3 regions of the Virgibacillus kimchii genome follow, and region 1 is predicted to be linked to each of the others. Evidence: riboswitches for the same ligand, from Rfam matches in the RefSeq annotation. Region 1 holds a riboswitch; each other region holds the start of a gene.
The links. A riboswitch is a leader RNA that binds a small molecule or an ion and turns the genes downstream of it on or off. The one in region 1 is predicted to bind thiamine pyrophosphate.
Positions count from the first base shown of each region.

Region 1 (10,271 bases):
ATACTCCGGATCGTTCAGACGATTCAGTGGCCGATTTTTCCAGCCGGGGTCCAACAATGGAAGGGTATACAAAGCCGGATATTTTAACTCCGGGTGTCGAAGTGGTTTCCCTGAGAGCTCCCGGATCATTTCTTGATAAAAATAATAAATCTGCACGCGTAGATTCCGGTTATATTTCTTTATCGGGTACTTCCATGGCCACACCGCTCTGTGCCGGAGCAGCTGCCCAGCTTCTGCAAAGTAATCCGGATCTCACACCGGATGAAGTGAAACAGAGATTAATGGAAGCATGTGAAGACATGGGACAGCCAGCGAATGTACAGGGGAGCGGGTATTTAAATGCTGCAAATTTAATAGAAAGCTAAATTTATAAAGTTTATGATGACATGTGCAGGCATGATTACTTCCTCTCCCTTATTATCAGGGGAGAGGAAAATAGAGAAGATCGCTCATAGCCCTCATTATGTGAAATGTCCACAAAGGCCGGGCCGGGGGATACGATATTATTTGCAGACGGGCCTTCTGCATACTTGTATCAATGCAAATAGGGAGCCAATTCCTGCAATTTTTCCTCCGGCAATGCTTTTTCAATCATGGGGAACAGGACACGTTCTTCTTTACGGATATGGTTTTCCAGTAAAGCGCCTAATTCATGCATCATATCCAGGTCCGTTTCCTTCAACTTTAAGAGTTGATCGAACAGGGAACGTAATTTTACATGTTCCATAAGCATTTCTATTACTTCCGGTTTATTAATATCCTCGTATTGGGCATAGGCCGGTAAAAGGATTTCTTCTTCTTCCCGGAAATGCTCCTGGCCACCAGGGTTCCAAAAATCATCGGCATCTTTCATTATTTCTTCGATCGATAAGCGGCTTTTCTCTGTTCCTGCTCTTTTTAATTTGAGTGCCAGGTGCAAGCCAATCATATGATGTCGTGATAAATCTTTCAGCGATTCATGCCGTTTCATGCCTTTTTTGTTTGTCATAGCGACACTCCTTTTAACTATGATGAACCCTCTCCCTCTTCACAAGTATACCAGCTTTTAACTAACAGCCCTGCAAGGACTATTCACTGACCAGACCAGTACAGTTGTAAGCGGGATTTATCTTTTTTCGATATTGTTGTTACCTGTATTTTGTTTTCACATCGGGTATGCATATAATACGTAACGGTCGGGTGCACTTCCAATCATTGAAAAAGGATAACAAGTGGAAACAGTTAAGTATTCATCTTCCCGGGTTGGATCGATCACGGTCGTATTGTCTGCTTCCACGATTTCATGATCTCTTATCCGGTATTTATATGTGCCGTATTCCATTTTTACATGGAATTCATCCCCGTGTTCCAATTCGCCAAAATCTCTAAAGACGGTATCCCTGTGGCCTGAAAGAAGAATCTGTTTATTTTGACCCGGGAGCCCGGTGTCATGGTAATGACCTACTCCCTGTGCAAGTTCTTCTTCGTCCGTACCTTCCACGATAGGAATTTCCCGGTCTAATTTCGGAATGTACAGTAACCCGATGGTTTCCCCTTTTTCATATTTTATCTCTGTAATATTTTCATCATTTATTTCCTGCAATGTGTTATTGTCTGCAGCAAGCATAGCCTCTGCCTCTGAGAGCCTTTCTTTTTCCTGATGTGATGAACTCCATAGCTGATAACCGCCAAACGCTAAAGTAGAGAGACCTGCAATGATAAACAGCCAGGATATATACTTAAGCATCACATTCACCTCAATAGTAATTTTATTAATTCCAATGTACACCTTTCCGTATGTTCCTGCAACGATTCTTTCAGAAAAACCATCAGAATTTAGTCGGTATTCCATATATATTTACACATTGTTTTTTTATTTGTGTGAGCTTATCTCATAACGAAAAATTATTATTGCAAAACGATCCGGACGGATGCTTTACCCATAGGCATAAGTGCAATATTTGAGGCTGAACTGAAATGCACGCCCGCCGAAAATTATTGCTCGAACGCTTTTTCACCCCGTTTTCTTTGCCAGTGGATGCTGCTTCATCCTTCCAGCTTTTCTGTATGGTTTTTGGCTATCAATGTTCCTAAAGGAGTCGCCGTCTTAATTAAATTGGAGTTTCTTAACCAGACAGACCGTACTTTCTTGCAAACTCTGTTGCAGTTTAACTCTTTATTCAAGTTCTCCTGGTATAAATATTACTGCTCCCCCCAACAAAAAAAGACTTCTTACCAACGGCCCGTGTAAGATTTCATATTTTTCATGTATCCCTATAAATATTCCTTCCTACCAATAAAAAAACGTACGTTACTATTCTATTATGTAATAAAGTAATTCTTGTAAATTCGTATACCTTTAGAATCATTTTTTATCTAAATCATACCAATGTTCAGATAATAGTTATATAATGACTAGTGAATAGAAAAAAATAATAGAGGAGGGAATCAAATGAATCTCAAAAGATTCACATGGTCTTTGCTGGCCGTGGCAGGAGTAATTATGATAGCGCTTACCTCGATGGATTTCAGCTCTACTTCCGCCTCACCCGCAGTCGTGGAAAAAGAACCACCGGAGACGGCAGTTGTTGAAATTGTTGTGCCGGATGGAGACGCTGTTGACTATTTAGTAGAAAACGGCTATGAATTAACAGGCTATGCCAGTGATAAAAATGGCCAGCTGGAAGTCCATGCAATTGTTACAGAAGTGGAAATGGAAAGATTGGAAACGGAAGGTTATGACCTCACTATCGTTCAAACCTCTCAAGATGTGGAAAGAATACTGGAGGAACGCGAAAGAAGATCAGAACAGGAGTGGACTTTATCCAGTGCAGAAGACAATATTAATGTCTTCAGATCTGATTACTTCACTAATCAGTCAGGGACATTTTTATATCTTGAGGCAAAGTCCAGCGCCGGACCTGATGTATCCATGAATGCATCTTGGGTGGATGAAAACGGTGAAGAACAAACTGTCTCCATGACAAGAAAAGTGGATTATGGGGAATATTTATATCACTATACACTCACAAATATTGATTCAGTCCCGGAAAATGTATTAATTACTACCAGTCAGCAAGGATCTGTGGAAACAGAATTAACTGAATGGATAGGTGATGGCACGCCGGTGGGTGATGATTATTTGAAAGATTTTGTTGATCATTATATGGATCCAATAGAAACTGAAGAAAGAATCATTGCTTTAGCGGAAGAATTTCCCGAATTAGCAGAAATTGTAGAGCTTCCTTATGAAACAAATGGTTACAGAAGACATGCACAAGCAACTTTTGGAAATACAGTAGATGCTGCATTTGTACTTACATCAGAAGCATGGGGTCATGAAGGCGGCAATGATATTACGATAGATATTCAGACTGCAGAAGGGGAAAATGAGGAGCTTCATGTTGCAGTAGAGGGTGATGCAATAACAGTTACCCTTGGAACAGATGATGCCGGCGAAGCGAACAGTACAGCAAATGATGTAATAAATGCAATTAACAGTCAGGCAGGTGATCTGGTTACTGCAACCAATTACAGAGATTCCAGTGGTGATGGACTGGTGGAAAATGAAGCTGACATAGCATTAACCGATGGATTAAATGCACCTGATGAGATTTCCAGAGAACCTCGTCAAGTAAAGGCCATACGTATAGGTAAAGAGCGCGACGGCTCTAAGCCGGGTGTATTGGGATATTCTCAGGAACATGCTCGTGAGTGGGTAACACCGCTGGTTTCCGTGGAGACGGCTGAAAGGCTGTTGAGAAACTATCATATTGATGAAAATACGAAAGAGTTAGTGGATAACCTTGATATTTTCATCGTACCGACAGTGAATCCGGATGGCGGGATTTTCTCATTCTATGATTACAATATGCAACGTAAAAATCTTACGAATCATTGTCCTGCCGAAGCTTCAGATCCAGCTTACCGCAATCAATGGGGTGTTGACTTAAATAGAAACCATGCAGTTGGATCAGTGTATGACGGATGGATTGGCGGTTCAACAAATTGCCTGTCAGGGACTTATGCCGGACCGGAAATAGAATCAGAGCCAGAGGCGAAGAATATTGTTTGGTTGGCAGAGGAATTTCAAAATATTGAATTTGCCATGAATATTCATTCCCATGGTGGGTACTTTATGTGGTCTCCTGGAGCTTACGATGCAGACCGCAATCCATTGCCTCGTCCGACGGCAGGAGAGGAAGCCTATTACTGGCAGGCTTCAGAACATATATTGACAGAAATTAAAAACTACCGCGGTACTGTTATCCACCCTGGAAGAACCGGCCCCATCCCGGATGTGCTGTATTCTGCAGGGGGCAACTCAGCAGACGCATTATGGTATAACCATGATATTTATGCATGGAACTTTGAAGTGGGAGCACAACTGTGGGATGAAGAAACGGAACGCTGGGTAAGTGTTGGCTTCCAACCGGAATTTGAAGAAGGCCATGCAGAAGCAATGGAATTTGCCAACGGCTTAATCGGATTATTTGAGGTAGCCCTTGAAAATGCAAACGATGATGTAAATCCGGAAACTTGGATTTCTCCGGAAGAAGGAACGTACCATGATCCTGTTGAGGTAGACTTTGAAATGAGCGAACCAGCTACTGTTTATTATACCCTGGATGGTTCACGACCAACTTTTGACTCCGATGTCATTAGTGTAGCCGGAACAAGAATGGGCGGAGAAACATTAACAATTGAAGAAACCACGACGATCAAATGGTTCTCTGTAGATCCGGCAGGAAATATTGAGAATGATTATGACCCGGATGGAGAAGGAAATAACTATAACGAAGCTGAAGTTGTTATTGATTATTTGCCGGAAGGGGTAACTGCAGCCGGGATGCAATCGCTAGTGGAACGTTTTGAACAGGAAGAGGAATTTGCTGATGAAACAGCTCCTCGCACACTGAAAAACCATTTAACAGCTGTGGATCTTTTTGAACAACAGGGAGATGGCGATAAAGTAGTCAGACATATGAATAGCTTTCTGTTGCTGCTTTATCATCAGGAAAATAATGAGCTTATTTCAGGAAAGGTTTATCGTATCCTGGAAAACTATTCAAATGAATTGATTGAAATCTGGTCATCGGAGTTGGATACCGAAGAAGCCATATAAGGGCTGGGAATAAGGCCATCCGTGGAGCAGTCAAGTGCTCTGCGGATGGCTGCTTTTGCCTTTTAATAAAAAATTATATATCATTAGATGGGTGATGGGCTGTTTTTGGGCGAAATTATACCGGCCAATCTTCTTTATTCTCCGCCATATCCCAAAACATATATTCCAATTTACTTGTTTTCACGACGATCTCTTCCAGTTCAGCCAAATCTCTTTCAGGCTTTCCTGCTGCTATTTCATTAAGCAGATTTTTGCAGTCTTCAGCCAGTTCGGTAAAATCATCCGACGAATACATTTTTACCCAGCGGCCATAAAATTCGTGCTCCTTTGCCCCTGGCCATGCTGCCAGCTTTTTGCCAATAAAATTATAACTCCAGGCACAAGCCAGTACAGCGGCCACGACATTTTCCACTCCACCGCGCTGGGAGACATTCAGCATATAGCTTGTATAAGCTGTAGTTGTGGCGGCAGCTTCTGTTTTTTCCAAGTCTTCTTGGGATATGCCGAATTGGGCGGCATATTGCCGGTGCAAATCCATTTCCATATGGAGTGTGCCGTCCAGCAGTTTGGCAAAAGTGGTCATCGTTTTTAAATCCTGCGCTTTGGCGCTCCCCAGTGCAAAAAGTCTGGAATACTCTATTAAATATACATAGTCCTGTTTTAGCCAATGCATGAATTTATTCTGATCCAACCATCCTTCCCCAAGTCCTTTTACAAAAGGGTGGGTGATGTATGAGTTCCAAATAGGTTCCACCTTTTCCCATAGACGTTCTGTAAATAATTTTTCCATTTCCTCTTCTCCTCTCCGATTATTAAATTTGCTTAATAAGTAGCTGGACCTTTTAGTTGCAGAATGCTCTCACCTCTTTTCATGCAAGGGGAAACAGGAAAATAAAAACCCATTTCCAGTCATAGAAATGGGTTCAGCAATGGGTATACTCATAAATAGAACATTGCCAATCCGCTTCCCTACGCTAGCCTTACCTAGATCAGGTTCCAAGGGTCGATTTACTCTCTCAGCATCCACGTGCTCCCCCAGCAGAATTACAAATTAATTTAATTTTCGATAACAATTATAGCCGCTTCCTGTTAAAATAGCAAACCGGTTCGAGGTACCTGTCCTCTTGTCCCAGGAGAAAGTTATCGGTATAATGAATGTACATATGAAATTCCACTAGGGGTGCCGGCAGGCTGAGATAAGATTTTTCTTAATCCCTTTGAACCTGATCTGGTTTGTACCAGCGTAGGGAAGTGGAGCTGGCGAATATACGGATTTTGTATATCAAACCACTCCATTTCCGGAGTGGTTTTTTTAGTAATCTTCCCTATTTTTTTCTCAAAATCTATGAATAAGGAGCGTTCAGTATGGACTATCTTGCAGAAATCAGGAAAGAGAACCCGTTCATTTATAATATTACCAATGAAGTGGCCACAAATATGGCTGCCAATGGACTCATCGCCGTCGGTGCGTCTCCGGCCATGTCCAATACGCCTAAAGAAGCTGTAGAAAATGCACAGCATGCAGCAGCAGTTGTGTTAAACCTGGGTACCCTTACCGAAGATCGGGCAGAAGCGATGTTGATTGCCGGAAAAACAGCAAACGAAAAAGGTGTGCCGGTAATCCTGGACCCCATTGCAGTTGGAGGGACCAAATTTCGTACAGAAGTGATCTATGAATTGCTGGATAAAGTGAAATTTGCTGCCATCCGTGCTAATGCGGGGGAAATTGCTGTACTCGGGGATACTTTGTCAGTAATGAAAGGACCGGATTCTACGATTGAGGAAGTAGATCCGGAGGTGGCCAAAGGCGTTGCCAATAAGTATAACACTGTCGTTATCGCGACCGGAAAAACAGATGTCATCACTGATGGCAAGCGCACGACCCTGTGCAGAAACGGACATGCCATGCTGCAAAACATCACTGCCAGCGGTTGCCTGCTTACATCTCTTGTCGGGCCGTATGTTAGTGTAGGAAATGATCCATATGAAGCAGGAATTGAAGTAGCTGCGGCTTATGGCATCGCCGCCGAATTGGCAATGGAAAAAGCAAATGGTCCCGGTTCATTTATCCCGGCACTGCTAGATGAGCTGTACTTTCTCGATAAGGAGAAAGTGGATAAGTATAAACGGGTGGAGCAAATATACTAGCGAATGGTGAAAAGGGGTCTGTTGCAAATGAGCACTTCAAATGGAAAATCAGTACTGCTACTTGTAGACTTGCAAAATGATTTTTGCCATCCGGACGGTACTGCAGCCAAACGGGGGAAAAATGTCCACGTTTTTCGGGAAACTTTATTAAGGACGAAAAATTTACTGGATGCTGCCCGAAATAATAGCATCCCGGTGATCCATGCCATTTCTGAACATAGTGAATGGACAGCATCTCCGACACAAAAAGAAAGGTATGGCAGAGCAGGTTCGAAAAGCGGCCTTTCCTATTGTGAACCTGGGAGCTGGGGCGCAGAATTTTTTCAACCTTTCATACCGGAACATGGTGAAAAGATTGTCATAAAGCATCGTTACAGTGCTTTTTTGTACACTGACCTTGAATTGATTCTACGCCGTAGTGGCGTTACTGAACTGGTCATTTCCGGTGCTTATACAAATGTTTGCCTAGATAGCACTGCCCGGGACGGGTATATGCGGGATTTTCACGTTATTGTTCCCGCTGATTGTGCCGTTTCTGACCATCAACGACACCATGATTATGCACTTGCTCTGCTTGACGGGACATTTGCAGATGTAGTGCATTCAGATGATATAAAAAGACAATGGGAAAGGAGCAGATGATATGAAGGAAATTCTATTTATTGAAACAGGCACGGGGGTAGATTTGCACGGCCAGGATGTCAATGAAGCGGCAAAGCGGGCGGTGATGGATGCGATTCATTATAATTCCATGCCGGGAATAAGAAAAATGCTTCCTGATGAAGATATTAATAAAATGAAAGTGAATGTGAAACTTGGCATTCCGCAGGATTTGGGAAATCTGGATGAAAAGAAAATAAAACAGCTTATTCCTTATGGCACCGTGACCGTAGAAACAGTAAAAGGGGGAATGACTGCCACCAGCGGGATTATTCTTGAGGATCAGCATGATAAAAATGATTTGATGTATATCGTCAATGCTGTAGTGGAGGTAGGCTATTAAGGAGTCCCATCAGTTTTACTTGCATTAACAAAAGTTTACCGATAAATTCCTGTGATTGATAGCTTATTCCTATGGGTATGATAGGGAAAGCCTTATTGATGGTACCTCGGATTTGACCTATGCTTGGATGTAGTAAGTCAAACCAAGGAGGTATTATGTATGGAAAAAGCAGTATTTTATCATGCCGGCTGCCCGGTTTGTGCAGACGCAGAAAAAATGGTTTTGGACTACTTTGACAAATCAAAGGTAGATGTAGAAGTCATCGACTTTAACGATGATGCATCAAAAATCAACGAAGCAGAGAACGCTGGGGTTAAATCAGTCCCTGCGCTTGTTTTAAATGGACAAACGTATCATATTAACCACGGGGCAAGCATGGAAGAAGTGAAGAACGGATAATATAGAAAAGCGGGAGGGTGTAAATTGCCCTCCCGTTTACTGTATAGCCAGGTTCTGGCCAATTTGGATAGTGCAGAGAAAGAATAGTACTGATGGTTTTCCTTAAAGCATAGCTACAGCTTGGTTAATGTCTTCAGCCTGGGCGATTGCGGAGATGACAGCTACTCCATCTGCTCCTGCTTTCAGTACGGAAGCAGCATTATCTTTATTAATTCCCCCGATGCCTACGATAGGAAGGTTCGGGAATTGTTTTCTTAATTCCACGACCCACTCTGTTCCCACAGCGGATTTGTCGTGCTGCTTAGAGGCCGTGCCGAAAATATCGCCGGCTCCGACATAATCCACATCATCCAGCGGGCTGCTCTCAAGTTCACCCCTGGATACCGACAGACCAATGATTTTACCTGGAAACATTTTTCTCAGTTCTGTAACCGGGTGATCATCCTGTCCAACATGTATACCATCTGCTTCCAATGTCTGAACGAGTTCCACATCATCATTTACGATAAATGGAATGCTGTATTCCCGGCAAATGTCACGAAGATCCTTACCCAATTCCAGTTTTTCCCTGCCGGTCAAAGCACCATCTCCTTTTTCCCGGAACTGATATGCGGTGATACCGGCTTCTCCTGCTTCTTTTAAAACGTCTCTTGGATCTCTGCTGCAATCCCCGCTTCCCATTATGAAGTATTTTCTCAGCGCTTTTCGTACATTATATTGCATACGATCATCCCTTCTTTAGATGCATTAAATGTGTCTGACGGCCTACTATTTGTTTCCGGATTCTATTTCCTCTTCAGATCGGACAGCCCAGTGATTTGTCGGGCCATTACCATTGCCCAGGTTGAAGGAATGTTTGATGGCTGCCGTAACAAATTTCTTTGATTTTTGAACAGCTTCCTGCAGTGACACTCCCTGGCTTAAATAGGCAGTAATTGCAGCTGAATAGGTACAGCCGGTACCATGCGTGTTTTTTGTATCAATTCTCTTTGCGGTGAAAACGGAAAGTTCTGTTCCGTCATACAGAAAATCCGTCGCTTCACCATCCAGGTGACCGCCTTTCACTAATGCTGCTCCTGCCCCAAATTCTTCAACAAGTTTTACTGCAGCATTTTTCATATCATCTCTTGATTGAATTTTGTCTCCTGTCAGAAACTCTGCTTCCGGAATATTAGGTGTTACAAGGGCAGTTAGCGGGACTAAATGGTCGCGCAAGTAATCCCGTGCGTTTTCGAGTATGAGCGCATCCCCACTCGTTGCCACCATAACCGGATCCATGACGTATGGCGCGCTCATACCGGAAATTTTGGCCTTCATCATTTTCATCATGTCTATGTTGGCGATCATTCCGGTTTTGAATGCATCAACAGGCATGTCGGAAAACACGGAATCCAGCTGCTTCCCGATCATGGAAATAGGCAGGTGATACACATCCTGAACACCTGTTGTATTTTGAGCGACGACGGATGTAATTACCGACATCCCGTAGCTTTGCAGTTCCTGAAATGTTTTTAAATCAGCCTGAATTCCCGCACCGCCGGTTGGATCTGTGCCGGCAATCGTCAGGGCACTATGGACTTTTTTCAAGTTTTTTCCTCCTCAATATCTATTTATTTA
Region 1 covers NZ_AP043951.1:3,774,180-3,784,450, forward strand. The annotation lists gene ACZ42C_RS18395 (S8 family peptidase) at 1-365, shown strand, start outside; gene ACZ42C_RS18400 (hemerythrin domain-containing protein) at 536-988, opposite strand; gene ACZ42C_RS18405 (class D sortase) at 1,145-1,831, opposite strand; gene ACZ42C_RS18410 (M14 family metallopeptidase) at 2,432-5,104, shown strand; gene tenA (thiaminase II) at 5,220-5,894, opposite strand; TPP riboswitch at 6,054-6,151, opposite strand; TPP riboswitch at 6,271-6,371, shown strand; gene thiM (hydroxyethylthiazole kinase) at 6,470-7,252, shown strand; gene ACZ42C_RS18425 (cysteine hydrolase family protein) at 7,280-7,894, shown strand; gene ACZ42C_RS18430 (Lin0512 family protein) at 7,896-8,255, shown strand; gene ACZ42C_RS18435 (thioredoxin family protein) at 8,415-8,654, shown strand; gene thiE (thiamine phosphate synthase) at 8,757-9,377, opposite strand; gene thiD (bifunctional hydroxymethylpyrimidine kinase/phosphomethylpyrimidine kinase) at 9,423-10,241, opposite strand.

Region 2 (10,271 bases), 360 kb from region 1:
ATTTTAATTGTACTGGTTATATTTAATTATGTATTGAATTATGATTTAGGATATCATTTTGGCTTGATCCTTACTGTGTCAGCTGTTTTTTCCCTTAGCATGGTAAGTGTATCCATGTTAATTACCGGGTTTGTGAAAACGCCGGAGCAGTTCAATATGGTCTACCCGTCAATTATACCGATTATACCAATCATCAGCGGTGTTTATATGCCGCCCGGACTGCTTAGTAATCCTGTTCTTTTGTTTATCGCAGATTTATTCCCACTGGTTCATGCGATGGAAGCTTTAATGGACATTGCACTGTTTGATGCAGGATGGAATGAGATTGTACTGCCATTGGTGCTAATGCTGTTAATCGGGGTTGTCTGTATGGGAGTCGGCATCAATTTAGTGGAACGGAGAATGGATTAAAAGTAGTGCAGGGAAAGCGTGGTTTCCCTGCACTTTTGGTATCCGCTTTTCAATTGAATAAACGTTTGTTTAATAATGTATTGCTTTTAAGGTGGAATAACAGGTGTTATTACTTAATTTTGTTACCATTTTGGTGATTGCTGGAACTTTGGCAGCTCTGGAGCGTGCGCTTATGCTGAGAAATCACTGGCTGATCGATATGGAAACAAGCTGGTGGGATAGTTTGGAATAATACTCATATCAGTTTTACGAAAGTTGCTTCCTCAAATTGGTTAGCTTCGTCCCCTTAACTTTATCACAGCTTCATTCTATTACCCGTGATAAAATGGTCTAATAGAGGTGAAATACATGAGATGTGGTGCAAAATGCTTTCTTGTAGAAGCAGAAATTGATGGAGAAAAACGGATCAAATCTGTTAATGCAAGAACACCGGCAGAAGCCAGAAAGACAATTCGTAAAGCATACGGTCACAGGACGCCTGTAATATCAGTGCGGGGAAGAAAAAGTGGCCGTTGACAAAGTTACGTCTATTTGACAAATTACGTTAAACTACTACAATGTAATATGGCTCTTTTTTGGAGCGGGCTGGGAGAGGGATAACTGAATAGAAGGATTAGGAATGAAGAAAAACCTTTTTCAATTACAACAACACGACACCACCGTAAAACAGGAAGTGTCAGCAGGGATCACCGGTTTTTTTACGATTGTATATATTATTGCGGTGAATTCACTGATTTTATCTGAGGCTGGTATACCGCTGGAAGGTGCTATCCTGGCTACGATTATAACTTCATTTGCAGGGTGCCTTCTGATGGGTTTTTGGGCCAATGCACCGATACTGGTCGTACCGGGCATGGGAATTAATGCTATGTTCACCTATACATTGGTGCAATCCATGGGGCTTTCCTGGCAGGAAGCGCTTGGTGTCACGGTCATATCCGGCTTGATTTTTACCATTATCGCTTTTACCAGGTTAACATCAATCATCAGCAATGCTATACCCGATTCACTGAAAGAAGCCATTACAATTGGAATCGGACTGTTTCTCATGCTGATTGGTCTGGAAAACGGTCATCTCGTGGAACGGGGAGATCAGTCCATTATTGCGTTGGGGGATTTGAGTAATCCACACGTACTAGCCACGATCCTGACGCTCGCCATCGCATTGATTTTGTTTATCCGCAATGTAAAAGGTCATTTTCTATGGACCATTCTTATTGGTACAGGCATTGCTTTTATGTTTAACATTTTGCCTGCACGTGCAAATGATACTTTTTCCTTGCAGGGCTATAGCGAGGTGTTCGGTGCCTTTTCAATAGAAAATGGGGCATCGCTCCCTTTTATCATTGCAGTATTCTCCATTACGATGGTGATCGTTTTTGAAAATATCGGCTTGATTTCCGGACAGCTGGATATGACAAATAGACCTGAAAAGTTTAAGAAGGCCTATCAGGCAAATGGTATTTCTTCCATGCTTTCCGGTGTTATTGGATCAAGCCCCACCGTATCCACAGCGGAAACCGCTGCTGCTATTGCAGCTGGAGGAAGAACAGGGCTTACAGCAATTACGGCGGGTACGCTGTTTCTTGGAACTGTTTTTTTAATCCCGTATATCAATATCATTCCTGCCAATGCGATTGCTCCCATATTGATTATTATTGGGGCGCTTATGGTGCAAAACATCCGAAACTTGAACTTTCAGGATTTAACGGAGTCATTTCCAGCTATTTTTATCATTATTATGATTCCTTTCACCTACAGTATCGCTGACGGCATTGCGATGGGATTTATATTGTATGCGCTGCTGAAACTGACTACGGGAAAAGAAAGAACCGTTTCGTTGACACTATATATTATAGCCGGTCTATTTTTACTGACCTTCATATTGCAATTTGCAAGTTAAAGCTTTTAAGATAAGAGAGCTCATTTGATTTTTCAAATGGGCTCTCTTATATATACTTATTAAAACTGTCTTCCAAAGATATTCAGGAAGCCGAGGGAATAGGAAGCAGCTATGGTGGCTGCGAGCATTCCTGCAAATAAGGCGAAAAAGAGCCAGTCTTTTGCATGGATTTTCATTTGGTGGTAGTAGGTACGTTCTTTGTCCCCTGTGAACCCTTTGGATTCCATTGCAATAGCAACACGTTCGGATTTTCGGAGGCCATTCGCCAACAGCGGGATGGCATATCTCCGGAATTGATTTATTCTTCCTTTTATGCCGGGCTCTCTGTCTGCACCACGAACACGATGGGCCTGTTTCAATATCTGGTACTCGGACCGGAAAACGGGCAAAAAGCGGTAGCCTGCCAGGATGCCAAAGGTGATCTTGGGCGGGAGTTTGAACTGCTGCATGAGACTCAGCATAAATTTTGTCGAATCAGTCGTCAGTGCAAATAAAAGAGATAAGGCGACAAAACATAAGGAACGGAGTCCCAGGCTGATTCCTGTCACCAGACTGCCTTCTGTTATATCCACTCCCCAGATGGTAAAAAGGACATTTCCGTATGAAAAGGTCTGATTGGCATAAAGGGTGGCCATCCAAGCAGATGTCAGTGCCACCAATACAAATGGACTAAAGATTTTCAGCCATGTCAGCGGGCGGATGTCCGCTAGTGTAAATGTTACAAGCAAAATAAAGATAAAATAGACCAGTGGGGTAAACACATCAAATGTAAAACTTAACAGCAGGCCGGGGACCAGTATGGTAACGGCCTTCATTGCCGGATTAATGGATGAGATCATGAATTACACCTTCCTGCTGAATATTTCTGATGCGATAAGGAAGACGCAATCTGGCTTGATTGACAACATCCTCCCGATTCCATAAATCTTCCGGTTCCCCGTCAAAAATAATATTCCTGTCATGCAGTATGATCGCCCGGTCAGTGCTGTCCACAATATCCATGTCATGGGTGACAAAAACAATGGTTACACCGTATTCGGCCTGTAATTGTCTTACTATATGCATCAATTCCTCTGTCGTGGACGCGTCCTGCCCGAAAGTTGGTTCGTCGAAAAATAAAATATCCGGCGTTTGGTCCAGCATCGTAGCTACACTCAAGCGCCTTTTTTGCCCGCCGCTTAAAGAAAATGGATTGCTGAAACGGTGTTGCATCAGGTGAAATTGTTCCATCAGCCTTGTTGCAGCTTCTTCCTGTTTTTCCTCCGCATACCCGTTCAGTTTCATTCCATATGTCAGTTCGTCGATGACGGTATCAGTAATAAACTGATGTTCCGGATTCTGAAAAACATACCCTATTCTCTTTCTCAAATCTTTCTGGTTCCATTGCTGCAATTCTTTGTCAAAAAATAAAATCCTGCCTTTTTTACAAGAAAGCAATCCTGCCATTTGTTGCAGAAGTGTAGATTTCCCAGCACCATTCTCCCCTGCAATGGATACAAATTCACCACGGTTTATTTCCAAATTGACGTTTTGAAGAACGGTGTCTCTTTTCCTTTTAAACGTAAGGTTTTTGACGGATAAAATCTCTTCAGATGTTGGGAGGGCAGGGCGGACCCGAAAATTCTTGTTGTCGGACATATAGCACTTTGGAAGGAACATCCCTTCCTTTTTTAACAGTGCTGCCTGCCTGGTAAACACGGTGTGAGCAGGTCCTTCAGCAATAAGTTTTCCGCTGCTTCCTACAGCAAGCACCCTGTCTGTCATATCCAGCCAATCATCAGGCTCATGTTCAATGATGAGGAGAGTTAAACCCTTTTTTTGCTGCAGCGAGTGTAACAGGTCAATGAACTCGACTCGGGACAAAGGGTCCAGATTGGCAGTTGGTTCATCAAGAATTAAGAGTTCCGGTTCCAGCAAAAGCACGGATGCCAATGCAATTTTCTGTTTTTGTCCGCCTGAAAGCTCATGGATTTTCTTTTTTTCAAATCCTTCCATCCCGACATCCTGCAACGCTTGGGATATATGCTGTGGCATTTCCATGGAAGGGACTTTACGGTTTTCCAATGTAAATGCCAGTTCATCTTCCACTTTAATCATGCAAAATTGGCTATCAGGATCCTGAAACACGATGCCGATTTGCTGATTCAATTCTCCTTTTGGAAACTCCTGGACATGTTTACCGCGATAATAAATGTCACCGGAAGAAACTCCTTCCACTGCTTCCGGATATAACCCATTTAAACATAGGGCGAGACTGCTTTTCCCTGATCCGCTGGCACCGATAAGAAGCACTGTTTCATTTTCATACAAGGAAAAATGGATATTCTTTAATAAAGGGTCTTCCGGGTTTTCATAACTGAAAGAGAAGTCCTGCACGTCAAGGATGCGATTAAATGGCTCCTTTTTCACGTTGTTTATGCCGCTCCTTTCCTAAAGCATATCCGCGGAGCACCCCTGTTTTTGCCAGTTGGTCACTGATCCACTTCCCAAGTACACCGGCCAGCAATGCACCGCTCATCAATCTGACAATAAACATGGAAACAAGTAACCAAGGTGCCAACGCGATGTTTCCGGAAGAATACAGGTTCCAGACAAAGCTGAATACGGCAGCACCCATCCCAGCTAACACAAGGATCCGCAGTCGATAATCTTTCCATTTCGTCAGTGCAAAAGCAAGTTCCGCTCCTGCTCCCTGTATAGCTGCACCTAGGATCAGCTGAGGTCCTGCAGTCGTTCCGAGCAGCACTTGCACAATCCCGGCAATTAATTCAGAAGTAAACGCGACGCCGGGCTTTCGGATAATATAGGCAGCAATAATCGATACGATGAACCAAATACCGAATATAATCTCATATCCGAACTGACCGAGTCCAAAAGGGGCAAGCACATTTCTGAACCCTTGGCCTATCAGGTAAAATCCTAAATAGATCAGCCCAAATATTACACCTAAAGCTGACATGAGAACAATTTCTTTTAGCTTCCATTGGTTTGTCATTTGCACATATCTCCTTAAGCTTTATTGGACGGACTGTTGGCTGAAATGCTGAATGTCATGGTGACATGGGACACTTTATCCTGTACGAGATAAAAAGATTCCTGCAAAGTCCGGAAAATATCTTTTACATCCCCATCCAACCTGGTTGCATAATGAGAGGAGCTTACTTTGACGCCGCGTGATTTTGACAGATCAATCTGTTCATAGATTTTATCCATATAATCTTTTTCTCCCAACGGATAGAGGGAAAATTTACAGCCTGCTTCCTGGTTGATGGCACTTACCATGTCTTCATTTAAAGGGGTGTCTGTCTCGTCCATGTAGGCATCTGCATCGGTATCCCCCGGACATCCAATGGAAAAGGTTCCGTTCATGGCAACGTGCTCCCCGGTTGAAGCAGCATGAAGAAAGATAGCTTGTGTAATGTCGAAAACATGTACCATCTTTCCCCGGATGCAAGTGGTTACGTCATCAGTTTCCTTCCAGACTTTCGACGTATTTGTTTGCTCCAAAGCTGATAGAATAATATTTTCAAAGTCTGCGCTCATGGGGTGCAGGCTAAACTGGCACCCTGAAATTCTGCTTGTTCCGCAATAGTTTTCCATACATAATCTCCTCCTGAAAATAAAGTAAAAATAAAAAACTGCACTCCGTAGGGAATGCAGTTTGTCTGTAAAATTTCAGCTTAAAATAAATTCATACAGCAGACCGCACTTCCCCACGCTGGTATTATCCAGTTCGGGTTCCAAGGGTCAGATATCCATCTTCTCAGCCGCTAATGCAGCTCCCCCAGTGCTAAATTCAGATATGCAGTTATTTGTCTTCAGTATAAACATGAATCCTCCTGTTTGTAAAGGAAAACAGGTGAATTAACCACGGTATCCTGTTCCGGGAAGATTGCAATTTGTATAAACATCGCTATTTGGTGTTCCTCTGAAAGCTAAAAGTTATTTACACATGTTTCATTCCAATTTAAAATAATAACATAGGTTTTCCGTGTAGGAAGGGAGTGGACCGGATGCTATATGTCAATCCGGATAATTTTGTGTTAAAGCCTGCGTTGGCCACCATCCATTGTGAACCGAACTGGAAGTGGCGAAAAAGAGATCAGCCCATGCCCAACTATGACTTATTTTATGTTTGGAATGGGGAAGGCGAAGTAAAGCTGAACGGAAAAACATACCAGGTGGAAAAAGGACATTGTTTTCTGTTTAAGCCGGGTGATGAGACGGAAGCAACTCACAACCCCCAGGACCCCCTCGTGTTAACATACATCCATTTTGATATAACCGGGGAAGTACAACTCATCCCCTCCTCCCATCGCATGCTTAAAAATACGATTCGTTTTGAATCTCTATTAACCCAATACGTTCGGCTGTTCTTAGTAGAAACATATGCGGCAAAAACGGAAGGGAAGTTAATTTTAAAGCAATTAATGATTCATCTCTTAAGAGAAGAACAGGAAAAAGAAGAGAATATAGATGGTACAAGCAATAATTTAACAGAAACGATTCGCGAAACAGCCAATTTTATTCAACAGCATCCGGGAAAGCCACATACGATTGAAAGCTTAGCTGCACGCGCCAATCTTTCCCCGAGGTACTTTTCCAAAAAATTCAAGGAATTGATTGGGCATACAGTAAAATCCTATATTGTTTATTGCCGTATAAAGCGTGCAGAACATTTACTTTATTTTACCGGAATGACAGTAACGGAGGCGGCAAAAGCGCTTGGCTATAATGATCTGCATTATTTCAGCAGACAATTTAAGCAATATACAGGAAAAAACCCTTCAGAAGTAAGGTGAAAACACTGTAGCTGCAGGAAAGGTTGCCAGGGAAATTACACCCTCCCCCGGCAACTTTTTTATTTTTTTCCTTCTGTTTAAAGGAGGTGACTCGCTCGATCTTTGTAAAAAAATACAAATATTCTTCCAAAAAATCTAAATACATTTTTTCCCTCATCCATTATTATAAAAACAAGATAAATGGATCAGAGGACAGAACTTCATAAGGGTAATATTTCTGGTAATGCACGGCTAGTAATCAAGAGGAAGAAGAAATTGAAATTTGGGGGAATCAGTTTTGGTAAAAGTAGATTATATTCAACATCAGTTTTCTGAAAGAATAGGTGGAGCGCAGTTTGGCAAGAAAGACGAGATCTATAAATTTGAAAAAATAAAAAGAGCAAAGAGAAAAGCGGTGAAGGATCATCCCGGAAAGCTACTAATCGATCTTGGGGTTGGTGAACCAGATGCGATGGCGGATGAAATTGTGATTCAAAAACTGGCTGAGGAAGCAGCAAAAACAGAAAATCGCTTCTATGCCGATAACGGAGTGATGGAATTTAAGCAGGCGGCGGCAACCTATATGGAAGAAGTATTTGCAGTAAATGGCCTTGATCCTGATACGGAAATCAATCATGCCATAGGATCAAAGTCGGCTTTGGCCATGATCCCCACAGCATTTATTAATCCCGGTGATATTACCATCATGCCCTCTCCGAATTATCCCGTTTTAGGAACGCATACGAAATATATGGGTGGAGAAATTATCCATGTACCGCTCATGGAGCAAAAAGCTTTTCTACCAAAACTTGATTCATTGTCTGAACATGTACTCAAAAAAGCAAAATTACTTTATTTAAACTATCCAAATAATCCAACAGGCGCTGTTGCTGACAAGCAATTTTTTAAAGAAGTGGTTGCTTTTGCCAAAAAACATGAACTGATCGTGATTCATGATGCTGCTTATGCTGCACTTGTATTTGACGGGGAGAAGCCGCTAAGTTTCCTGTCAATACCGGGTGCGAAGGATGTTGGCGTGGAGCTGCATTCTTTATCCAAGTCTTTCAATATGACAGGATGGCGCATCGGTTTTATAGCCGGCAATGCCAAGTTGGTTTCTGCGTTTTCCGCAGTAAAAGATAATTACGATTCGGGTCAATTTATTCCTATTCAAAAGGCGGCATCCCATGCTTTGTCCCGTCCTGATATAACGGAAAAAACTGCCGAGAAATATTCTCGGCGCCATGCCCGATTGTCTGAAATCCTACAGGAGTGCGGATTTAATGCAAGCAAACCAAAGGGTTCTTTTTTCTTATATACAAAAATGCCAAAAGCAGTAGAAAACGGACCGGTATTTCATTCGGCGGAAGCGTTCAGCCAATATTTGATTAATGAGCATTTAATTTCTACTGTTCCATGGGATGATGCTGGTCCATATGTGAGGTTTTCTGTAACTTTTCAAGCGAATGGGTGGGAGGAGGAACAGCAAATATTTAAGGAAATTAGAGAAAGACTGTCTACGTCCAAATTCATCTTCTAAGGGGGCGGAGAAATGAAATTTACTAAAATGCATGGATTAGGCAATAATTATGTACTTTTTAACCAATTGGACAATCCGGATCATGTGCTGGCTGAGGAGAAATATTCCGTACTTTCACGAAAAGTTTCGGATGTCAATTTTGGGATTGGATCCGATGGCATTATTCTTATTTGCCCATCAGAATCTGCCAATTTTAAAATGAGGATTTTTAATGCAGATGGGTCTGAAGCAAAGAATTGCGGGAATGGGCTGCGATGTGTGGCAAAGTATTTGTTTGACCGGAAGTATGCAAGGGGATCCCGCTTTACAATTGAAACATTAGGCGGCATTGTCAGTGTGGAAACAGACACGGGATCGAATCAACAAGAACTCGTGAAGTACGTGAATGTGGATATGGGAAAGCCACAATTACTAAAAGGCACCATTCCCATGGAGGGTAATCCGTCCGTCAGGGCAGTGAATGAACCTCATATATTCAGAGGAAAAAAGCTTTATCTGACCTGTGTTTCCATGGGTAACCCGCATGCGATTTTATTTGTGGATGAAGTAAATGCGTTTCCGCTTGAAGAAATAGGTCCTGTCCTGGAACAAGACAGCCTGTTTCCGGATCGGGTGAACGTTGGGATTGTTCAAATTAAAAGTCCTCGAGAGATCAATTATCGTGTATGGGAAAGAGGATCAGGAATGACCATGGCCTGCGGTACAGGTGCTTGTGCTGCAGTAGTCGCCGGTACATTGAATCAACGGCTTGATGAATATAAGCCTGTCACCGTTCATCTTCCCGGGGGAGATCTTACGATAACTTGGGATGCACAAGGGCATGTGTGGAAAAGGGGAGAAGCAGCCTATATATGTGCCGGAGATTTGAATGTTCAGCAAGCTGATTTGTCATAAATTATAGAGGAGAGTGAAGTATGAACAAAGAAGACATAATGAAAATAGCAGAGGAAGAAAATGTGCGCTTTATTCGATTGCAATTCACTGATTTGTTTGGCATTATCAAAAATGTGGAAATCCCAATCAGCCAGTTACCGAAGGCCTTGGATAATAAAATGATGTTTGACGGTTCGTCCATTGAAGGTTTTGTAAGGATTGAAGAGTCCGATATGTATTTATATCCTGACTTGGATACGTTCGTGATCTTTCCCTGGACAGCAGAAAAAGGGAAAGTAGCCAGATTGATCTGTGACATTTACCATCCTGATGGAACCCCTTTTGCGGGAGATCCCCGCAATAACTTGAAACAGGTTTTAAAAAAAATGGAGGAACTGGGATTTACCAACTTCAACGTTGGTCCGGAACCTGAATTTTTCCTGTTCAAATTGGATGAAAAAGGGGACCCCACCCTTGAATTAAATGATCATGGCGGTTATTTCGACCTTGCACCAACGGATCTTGGGGAAAACTGCAGGCGTGATATTGTATTGGAATTGGAAGAAATGGGCTTTGAAATTGAAGCTTCCCACCATGAAGTGGCACCAGGTCAACATGAAATAGACTTTAAATACCAGGATGCCCTGAGGGCTTGTGATGATATCCAAACCTTTAAATTGGTCGTAAAAACAATTGCCCGTAAGCATGGTCTGCTGGCTACGTTTATGCCCAAGCCATTGTTTGGTGTCAATGGTTCGGGAAT
Region 2 covers NZ_AP043951.1:3,413,788-3,424,058, forward strand. The annotation lists gene ACZ42C_RS16485 (ABC transporter permease) at 1-411, shown strand, start outside; gene ACZ42C_RS16490 (hypothetical protein) at 515-643, shown strand; gene ACZ42C_RS16495 (hypothetical protein) at 760-927, shown strand; gene ACZ42C_RS16500 (NCS2 family permease) at 1,031-2,314, shown strand; gene ACZ42C_RS16505 (energy-coupling factor transporter transmembrane component T family protein) at 2,374-3,153, opposite strand; gene ACZ42C_RS16510 (ABC transporter ATP-binding protein) at 3,137-4,723, opposite strand; gene ACZ42C_RS16515 (ECF transporter S component) at 4,704-5,309, opposite strand; gene ACZ42C_RS16520 (YkoF family thiamine/hydroxymethylpyrimidine-binding protein) at 5,324-5,914, opposite strand; TPP riboswitch at 6,008-6,110, opposite strand; gene ACZ42C_RS16525 (AraC family transcriptional regulator) at 6,328-7,116, shown strand; gene ACZ42C_RS16530 (LL-diaminopimelate aminotransferase) at 7,394-8,635, shown strand; gene dapF (diaminopimelate epimerase) at 8,648-9,529, shown strand; gene glnA (type I glutamate--ammonia ligase) at 9,550-10,271, shown strand, end outside.
Region 2: another riboswitch for thiamine pyrophosphate. It lies ahead of ACZ42C_RS16520 (YkoF family thiamine/hydroxymethylpyrimidine-binding protein); the one in region 1 lies ahead of tenA (thiaminase II).

Region 3 (10,271 bases), 860 kb from region 1:
GGCTATATATTGATACAATTTTTCCCCGAAACCGATCCATTTTACAGGATACATGAATAGGAGCAGAGGCCACATTATTGGAATTTGTTTTGTAATTTCAAGTATCGCATGATAACCCTGAAACCATTTGCCTTTATGGGAGACATGAAGGCTTTTTTCCATGGCTTCCGGATAAGATGGAAGATCACGAAAAGATTGGTACGTCAGTTTTTTCCCCCAATCTACTTTTTTCCAAAATGCTTTTGATCCCTTGCATATGGAGCAGTAGCCGTCATAATAAATAATCATTACACTGCACCTCCGTTCTTTTTTAATTATAACATACATACGTTCTGTTTTTACAGTCGACATGCATTTGCTTTTTGGGTGTTTATTATTTGGAAAATATGAAAATACTGTTAGACTAAAGAAAAAGCTTGAAGGGAGAGGTGTTAATCAATATGCCAAACAGTATTATTTTTGATATAGATAAGAAAAAAAAGGCTGTCTTAAATGTTGAAAATAAAAGTGATTTAGAATATATTGTGCATGAATTTAAAGAAGGGCATTATCCAAATGTAGTTAAAAAAGCGAGAGAATTCAGGGATAAGTATAGGCAAGAGGAAATTATTAAATTTCTATTGCTGACAGAGGCAATCAGTCAGGCACAAATAGGAGCAGTAAAAGAATCTGCAGCATTACTATCCGATTTATATCATCATACTGAAACGCATTCCGTGGACTCCCTGATGGAATTGGGAGAGCTGGCATTCTTAAGTGATTACAGGCTGACAAGAAGAATCTTGAGCGAGGCCGTAAAAAGAATGGAAAAGGAAAATGAGGAAGATCGAATCAAGCTTGCCCGCGGCTATCTCGTGTTGGGAGAAGCAGAGGAAAACCTCGAGAAATTTAAGCGTGCCATTAATTATTATCAGAAAGGGTTAACTTATTTTGAAGAAAATGATCAACGCGACCAATACATGATATTATTTTTGCACTTTAAATTGGGTGTGCTGCATTCAACCATCAATAAAGCCGAAGACGCTATTTTTTATTTAAATAAAACTGTTGAACTGGCAGGAGATGAACATGAAGAAATGAAAATCAACAGTCTTGTAAGTATTGCCAAAACATATGGCAGTATGGAAGAAGAAGCAAAGGCTTTCGAATACTTATCTAAAGCGCTTCCCTTGTTGGAGAAATCCAGTTTGAAAAACAGGATGGTTCATGCTGAGGCGTTAACTGAAATGGCCTTTTATTACTTTAATCAATCTATTTTGGAAAAAGCAGTTTCCTATTATGAGTATGCTATCCGTGTTTACCGGGGGCTTACTGCCTATTCTGCAAGAAAACTTGGCATGATATATATGCAATATGCCTATTGTCTGGAGCATATGAAACAAAAAAACCTTTCTCTTGCAGGGAGAAATTATGAATTTGCAGTCCAGGAGCTGGAAAAGTCCAATGACCGTGAATTGCTGGAGAACGCACTTGCTGATGTTATTTCTTTCTTTGACCAGCGGAAAAATGCCAAGAAAAAAAGATTTTACGAAAATAAATTTGTTAAATTGACCAATACAGGATGAAGTACTGTTATAGGCAGTTCTGTTGGATAAGTGTTTTACTCATTGAATCAGCAGCCTTTAATCTTGAGGGTGATTCAACTGGTTCAAATTAAAAGGAACTGCCTATATCAACTGATGGCAGTTCCTTTTAATTATTTAGCCTTCTTTATGTGCTTCAATTTCAAAGTTGATCTTAACTTCTTCACCTACAAGTACGCCACCGGTTTCCAGTGCAGCATTCCAGGTAAGACCAAAATCTTTACGGTTTATTGAAGTTTTACCGCTGAATCCGGCAACTGTATTTCCGCTCATCGGATCTTTGCTCTGTCCTTCGAAATCAACATCCAGTACGACCGGCTTTGTTGTACCACGGATTGTAAGGTCTCCGGTAACTTCGTAGTTGTTTTCTGCCTTTTTCTTAATATCGGTAGCTTTAAACGTGATTTTTGGATGGTTCTCCACATCAAAAAAATCTTCGTTACGCAAATGATCATCGCGGTCTTTGTTCTTGGTGTCTATACTTGCTGCATCAATGGTTACTTCAATTTTTGAATCTGTTAAATCATCTACATCCGCTTCAATTACCGCATCAAAATCATTAAAGGTTCCCTTCGCTTTTGAAATTGCCATATGTCTTACTGAAAATCCAATGTCACTATGAACTGTATCTACTTTCCACACTGTTTTTGCCATTTATAAATTCCTCCTTCATATTATGTAACACTATAGTTACTTTCTGTTACCTAGTATAAAATCATAAATTAGTAGTGTCAAGTAATGGTACTTATAAAAAGATTCACTTCAACGGTACAGGAAATTCGAAAGACCAGCACTTTGGATTTTTTTTAATAAAATTAGTTACGGGCCCGCTAGCTTTGAATCAGGAAGAGCAGATGTAAGTTATAATCCCTTACCCGATTAATAAAAAAATAAACTGGGGAAATTTGATTTGCAACCCCATAGAATTTGCTCCAAACTTACATTTATTTGGAAATAACCTGTAAAAATTCTGATTTTTTGGTACAATAAAAATATGTAAAATATCACTTTTACTGAAATCAAAAATACTTGTTTAAGGAGAGGTTACATGCAAAAAACGTATCATCCTGCCTGGGATTTAGACGCTATTTTCCCGGGAGGAAGTGAATCTAAAGAATTTCATACATATGTGTCAGACATGTCGGAAGAAATTGAGCAGCTATCCCTTACAGTATCCAACTTTTCTCCCGCAGAACCAAATAACATCGTAGAACTGGAAAAAATTACTGAGCATCTTGAAAAATTGACCAAAAAAGCAAGAGAAGCTTTTGCCTTTATCAGCTGTTTAAGTGCCCAGGATGTAAACGATACGAAAGCGAGTCAGCTGGTTGCAAAAAAAAGTGAAATTAAGGCGAAAATAGAGGCGATTCAAACCAGTTTGGAACAAAAGCTCATACAGATTGATGAGGCAGTCTGGAACGATATGTTACAATCGGAGTCTTTGCAGGAAATCTCATTTATACTGAATGAAAACAGAGAGAAGGCTAAAGAACGGTTATCTGTTAATGAGGAAATATTAATCAATGATCTGGAAGTGGACGGGTATCACGGATGGAGTCAAATGTATGATACCATCGTCGGCAGCATGAAGGTTGAGATTAAGGAAAATGGGAAAATGAATTCCTACTCTGTAGGACAGGCTGCCAATAAAATCGTACATCCGGATCGAAATGTACGAAAGCATGTGTTTGACCAATTAAGTAAAGCATGGGAGGACAAAGCTGATTTCTTCGGACAGACATTAAATCATTTAGCCGGATTCCGCTTGCAGAAATATAGACACCGGGGCTGGGAGGATGTATTAAAAGAACCTTTGGCGATCAATCGTATGAAAAAGGATACATTGGATGCGATGTGGACTGCCATTACGAAATATAAGAAACATTTTGTTGAATTTTTAAATAAGAAAGCTGAACTATTGGGACTTGAAAAACTTAGCATGTATGATATAAATGCGCCTGTTTCTGAATCGGTCAAAAAAGTATCTTACACAGAAGGGGCAGAATTTATCATTCAACAGTTTAATAAGTTCAGTCCCAGGATGGGTGAATTTGCGGAAATGGCATTTGAAAAACGTTGGATTGAAGCAGAAGATCGGCCGGGAAAGAGGCCGGGGGGATTTTGCACAAGTTTTCCTGATAGTGAACAAACGCGTATTTTCATGACCTATTCAGGAACTTCATCAAATATTGCCACATTGGCACATGAACTGGGTCATGCTTATCACCAGCATGTAATGAATGATGTGAACGGTCTTAATCAGCGCTATGCCATGAATGTTGCCGAAACTGCATCTACATTCGCTGAAATGATTGTTGCGGATGCTGCTGTAAATAACGCGAAAGATAATAAGGAAAGATTGGCTTTATTGGAAGATAAGATACAAAGAAGTGTCGCATTTTTCATGAACATTCATGCCAGGTTTCTATTTGAAACACGCTTTTATGAGGAGAGAAAACAGGGACTTGTTTCTGTTGATCGATTAAATGAAATGATGATTGAGGCGCAAAAAGAAGCATATTGCAATAACCTTGATGAATATGATGAAAACTTTTGGTCATCGAAGCTGCATTTTCACATAACAGGGGTACCATTTTATAACTTCCCTTATACATTTGGTTATTTATTCAGCCTGGGAATTTATGCAGAAGCCAAAGAGCAGGGAAATGACTTCGAGAATGATTATATTGCACTGTTGCGTGATACCGGGAAAATGAATGTGGAAGACTTGGCAGAAAAACATTTACAGGTAGACCTGACTAAGCCGGAATTTTGGGAATCAGCGCTTGAATTATGTGTAGCAGATGTCAAGGAATTTATAACTTTGGCAGGTGAAAATACGAAAGCTTAAAGTCAGTTAGATCTTACGCACATGAAACATTGAAGTTTACTATTGTCTGGTATACAATCTCATCTTTGACACTAAAAACCGCCATAAACATTGTGATTTCAACGTTTATGGCGGTTTTAAAACACCCAAAAACTGCGTACTATTTTCCTTTTTTGGTTTGCTTTAAAATTTTTTTCATGTTTTTTTGAGTAACAATTTCAAAGTCGGTTCTGAAGCCAAATGCATCATGTAACGCATCCGTGATTTCTGTTCGGGTATATACAGGTATGTATCCTTCTCCATCCAATTCCCACATATTCATATTCCTCAATGTATTGATTATTTCCGGGCATGTAAAGCGTTCATCTAATTTTTTCTCTAAAATGCGATAAATTAATAGGGATAGGAAACATGTTAAAAAATGTGCTTTTATCCGTGAATCTCTCCGTAAATAAACAGGCCGGGCCTGAAATTCACTCTTTAATATTCGAAACGTCTCCTCGATCTCCCATCTCCTTCGATTAATCTTGATAATCTCCTCGATAGTGGATTCCAGATTGGTACATACCGCATAAAATCCGTCATACATGGATTCATTATCGATCTGCTTTTGATTCAGGGTTGCCTGGGTTTTGTCTGCAATTTCACCATCATCTGTCACATGTGTTGCTTTGATGAATCGCTTTGGGTCATTCTGATTATGCTTATTCAACGAGCTTGGATTTTCCACTTTCTTCTTCGCGCGTTCTACTTGTTTTTCCCGAATAGATGCTTGATATCGCTGGTAAACGGGGGAGTACGTGACAATTAACTTTTGTTCCAATCCATTTTCTTTTATCCAACGCTCCTTGTAATACGTTCTCTGGTCATTTTTGAGCTTGCGGACATCTTCTAAATTTACTTTTTTATTGCTTCCCGGTATTCGCCACCCCTTAGAATCCAGCGCCCACTCCTTCAAAAACTTCTTCAGTTTTTTGATTGACTGTGTGGTGACAAATGCGCGTTGTCCTTTCGTGTTATATATCCGATTCTTATTCGAAGATAGTCCGGCATCTGTACATACCACAAATTTCGAAAGGTTAAAGTCTTTTAGAATACGGCGTTCCAACGGTTTCAAGGTGGTTTGTTCATTTCTGTTTCCAGGTGTCATACTAAAGGCAAGTGGCAGTCCTGATCCATCCATGAATAGTCCCATTTGAACAATTGGGCTGGGCCGATTTTCTTTAGAAACCCCATATTGTTTCATACCGTCTTCTTCCTCGATTTCAAAGAAAAAATTGGTGCAGTCATAATATAAAACCTGCGTGTTTCGATCAACCACCTGGAGGCTGTTTTTATAGACCATTTCTTCAATGAAATCAGATTGTTCCGCAAGTACTTCAAGTGCCCGGTACATTTGATGCTCCTTAAAATGTGGGGGCTCAAGTAAGTCCTTCGAATGTTCAAACGTCCCCTTTTTAGAAGTGGGATGTAGAATGCGCAAATACAGAAGACGTGAAAGAATTTCATTAAGATCATATTCAAATTCATATTTCTGAGAGATTTTCTGACAGATTTGATCTAATTTTAGTTTATGATAAAGGGATTGTAAAAAAAGATAACCGGAATTAAACAACGTTTGTTTATTCAATTCTATCTGCTTGGCTGGACTGTATCTGGCAATGATTTTATAGTTACTCTCTTTTTCTTCCTGTGTTAATTTTTTGGCATATTCTTTTGCCCAGGTATAGGGATCTACACCGGGATGCTTTTCTAAAATTTCCTCATCGTTTCCTAAAGCCTCAACGACTTTTGAGGTTTTCTTTCCGTTCCGATAAACATCTTTAATAACAGAATAGGACGTTGACCCTTTGGAAACACTTTTTTTAATGCGCACACACATCTCCTCCGTACTGTGTTTATACTTTATATTATACAATAGTACGAAATAGTACGCAATTATTTAAAGCGGAATTTGACAAAAAAATATAAGCCTGCACTGGCTTATGATCACTTTTTATTTAATTTAGGTGTCAAACTCCCGGAATCAGCGCTTGAATTATGTGTAGCAGATGTCAAGGAATTTATAACTTTGGCAGGTGAAAATACGAAAGCTTAAAGTCAGTTAGATCTTACGCACATGAAACATTGAAGTTTACTATTGTCTGGTATACAATGGTATAAAGTGAAAAAAGCATAGATTGAAAGCCTGCAGGGGGAGCCTTTTGGCTGAGAGTGAACAAGGTATGTGTTCTTACCCTTAGAACCTGTTAGTTAATACTAGCGCAGGGATGGTGGCTTTTTTGATGGAATAAAGCAATGTGAGCGGGTTTCCCATCAGGAAGTCTTCCCCTTGGCATTGCTTTTTTTGCGTTCCAAAATAGGGGGAAGGAGTGTTAATTTGCAATCCAGAAGAGTTTTATTTTTAATTGAAGTGGCTATTTTTACAGCATTGGCATTACTTTTGGACATTTTACCATTTTTATCTTTTAAAATTTGGGCCCAGGGTGGTTCGGTCTCGTTTGCCATGATACCAATCTTTATTGTGGCGTTTCGTTGGGGGCTAAAGGGTGGCTTACTGTCCGGATTTTTACTTGGAGTATTGCAGGTTGCCACCGGAACAGCTTATATTTTGCATCCTGTGCAGGGTATTCTTGATTATGCCGTTGCATTTACTGTATTAGGATTTGCCGGCGTTTTTGCAAGAATAGTTCAGCAGGCTGTTAAAAACGGCGAAACAAAAATATATTTAACTTATATTACATTTGGTGTTTTATTGGGCAGTGTATTACGCTTCCTTGCACATTATATCGCAGGGATCGTCTTCTTTGGCTCCGCGGTGGAAGGTCAGCCGGCGTGGCTTTATTCATTAATTTATAATGCATCCTACATGCTGCCATCATTTGTTTTATGTACAGTGCTTGTGTTCTTCCTGTTCCATAAACAGCCAAGAACATTAATTAATGCAGCGTAAATCAGTCAGCCCGCTCACAAAGGGTAACCTTGAGCATACAGAGGTTACCTTTTTTATTGGAAAAGGAGAATCTCAGGAGCAGAGGTATTAACCCGGTGTAAAAGGTGAACCCGGCCATAACAGCCGGGTTCAATGATCTTACTTTATAATAAATAATCAACATCTTCATTTGTCACAATCAGTAGTACTTTGCCCTCGTCCATTTCTTCTTCGTATTGTTCTGCTTCTGCGTCGCTTAATCCCATCTCTTTAAGTTTTGTGCGCAGTTCGTCTCCTTTACTGTTAAAGAGGTTTCCGACTGCATCCCCAAAATCCATTTCTTTCATGCCGATTGTATTTGCATCTGCGTTGTCTGCAATGCGCTCGGTTCGGTCATCATCATGGGAAAGTACATAGACATTGTCTTTGTCCACGCCTCGATCTTTTAAGAGGTTTACATCTGTTGCCAGTTGTTCGTCATTTGTATATTCCTTGATAAATGGTTTCATTTTAAATACCTCCCTTTCAAGTATTCACTTTCTTCATTCCCGTATGAATATGAACTAAACATATAGTTTCGGCATAGGCTATATGACCATGGAAGGGAGGAGAGGGGAGAATGGTGGAGCTATCATTTTCTCATTGGCTATATGGTTTAGTTACATTGGGCATTATTGCCACCATGATTTTCCGTAAAGGCGTAGTGATGCCTACTTTGTTTGGGACATTTGTTGTTGCCTTGGCTTATCACGGGAATTTAGTTGACGGATTTACAGCAATATTTCAGGCAAATTTGGTTGCTGCCCAGGAACTGTTTAACATATTTCTGATCATTACCTTTATGCTTGCACTATTAAATTCTTTAAAGGATTTAGGTGCGGACAGAAAAATGATACAGCCTATCCAGAAGTTTATGACTAATGGACATATCTCCTTTTTTATACTAGTAATTGTCACGTATATAATTTCTTTGTTCTTTTGGCCAACACCGGCGGTTCCATTGATTTGTGCGCTGCTTGTACCTGCAGCAGTTCGTGCCGGGTTACCGGTTATGACAGCTGCAGTAGCTATTGCGATTGCAGGTCAGGGCATGGCACTTTCGTCTGATTATATTGTTCAGGTTGCTCCGAGCTTATCTGCAACAGCTGCAGGGATAGAAACGTCGATCGTTGCTGATAAAGCATTGATCTTATCCAGCATATCCGGTGTGATTGCCATCATGCTTGCTTATTTACTGTACAGGAAAAATATAAGGTCCAGGGATGATGAGAGAAATGAATGGGAAGTACAGAAGATGCAATCTGCTTCAGTGTCGGATAAAAAACAGGGAACCGAAAACCTGGATAGGTGGAGCAGAATATTTGCCATTCTAGTGCCAATAACACTGTTGGGTGTTGTAATTTATATGGTATATGAAAAGCTGCTGAGCGGAAGAATGAGCGGATTGGAAGGGGGAGATGGAGCTGCCTTTGTCGGCGGTGTTGCTGTAATACTGCTATTACTTTCAACCATTGCTTTTGGGAAAAAGCATGCATTGGAGTATATCAGTACCCATATTACCGATGGCTTTACTTTTGCTTTCAAAGCGATGGGACCTGTTATTCCGATTGCCGGTTTTTTCTTCCTGGGAAGTCCGGATTTTTCGGGAAGCATTTTAGGAATAGAAGAAAACGCACCGGCTTTCCTTTTTGATATTGTGCAGGCTTCCCAGGAATATATACCACAAAGTGCGTTTTTGGCAGCATTCAGTGTGTTGCTTATTGGGATTATAACCGGATTGGACGGCTCAGGATTTTCCGGTCTGCCCTTAACCGGAGCACTGTCTGCTTCATTAGCAAATGCTTCAATTGATGCCGGTACGCTTGCAGCAATTGGGCAAATGGGTTCAATATGGACCGGCGGTGGTACACTGGTAGCCTGGTCCTCATTAATTGCCATTGCCGGGTTTTGTGGTATATCAGTAATGGAGCTCGTACGCAGGAATTTTATTCCGGTTATGGCGGGTCTCGCCCTTTGCACATTATTTGCTGTATTGTTTTTATAGACTCCTGGAATAATGGTTGATGAAAGAGCATTCACGTCTTTATAAAAGCAACCAGTACTCTGTACCTGCAGTGAAAATCGACAGGAATACAAAAATCCTGTCGATTTTTTTGTTATTTACAATTAAGATAAAAAATATTATAATTTACTTTATTATCAATTAATATAAAATTGATAATAAAGTAAATTTCCGTACATATTATAACGAAAGAGGGACAAGTATTACTTTTTGAAAATTTAAAATGAAGGGGAGGCGGAAAGTTTTGTCTGGTATTTTAATTGCACTGATAGGTATGGCGATTTTCGCACTGGGTTATCGCTATTATTCCAAGTTTATAGCGGAAAGGATCTTTAGATTGGACCCGGATTATGTTACTCCGGCTCATAAGTACAAAGATGGGGTGGATTTTGTTCCGACAAATAAGTTTGTGCTTTGGGGACATCATTTTTCCTCTATCGCCGGAGCTGCTCCGATTCTCGGTCCGGCAATTGCGCTTTATTGGGGATGGCTGCCTGCTTTATTGTGGGTCATATTAGGAACGGTTTTTGCAGCGGGTGTTCACGATTTTGGTACGCTTGTTCTATCAGTCCGCAACAAGGGACAGTCGGTGGGAACTCTTGCTCACCGACTGGTAGGACAAAGAGCAAAAATCTTATTTTTATTTATTATCCTGATTCTCGTTTTAATGGTAAACGCAGTTTTTGCATGGGTAGTTGCCAATTTGTTTATTTCGTACCCATCCAGCGTATTGCCTGTATTTATTCAAATTCCATTAGCCATATGGATAGGTTATGTTGTATATAAAGGGAAGACGAAGATGCTGATCCCTTCGCTGCTGGCTTTGGCCGTCATGTATATTGTCGCTGTGATCTCCAGCAGGGT
Region 3 covers NZ_AP043951.1:406,049-416,319, forward strand. The annotation lists gene ACZ42C_RS02105 (thiol-disulfide oxidoreductase DCC family protein) at 1-288, opposite strand, end outside; gene ACZ42C_RS02110 (tetratricopeptide repeat protein) at 441-1,565, shown strand; gene ACZ42C_RS02115 (YceI family protein) at 1,701-2,237, opposite strand; gene ACZ42C_RS02120 (M3 family oligoendopeptidase) at 2,632-4,434, shown strand; gene ACZ42C_RS02125 (IS1634 family transposase) at 4,574-6,289, opposite strand; TPP riboswitch at 6,597-6,701, shown strand; gene thiT (energy-coupled thiamine transporter ThiT) at 6,794-7,366, shown strand; gene ACZ42C_RS02135 (YflT domain-containing protein) at 7,510-7,854, opposite strand; gene ACZ42C_RS02140 (hypothetical protein) at 7,968-9,389, shown strand; gene ACZ42C_RS02145 (carbon starvation CstA family protein) at 9,652-10,271, shown strand, end outside.
Region 3: another riboswitch for thiamine pyrophosphate. It lies ahead of thiT (energy-coupled thiamine transporter ThiT); the one in region 1 lies ahead of tenA (thiaminase II).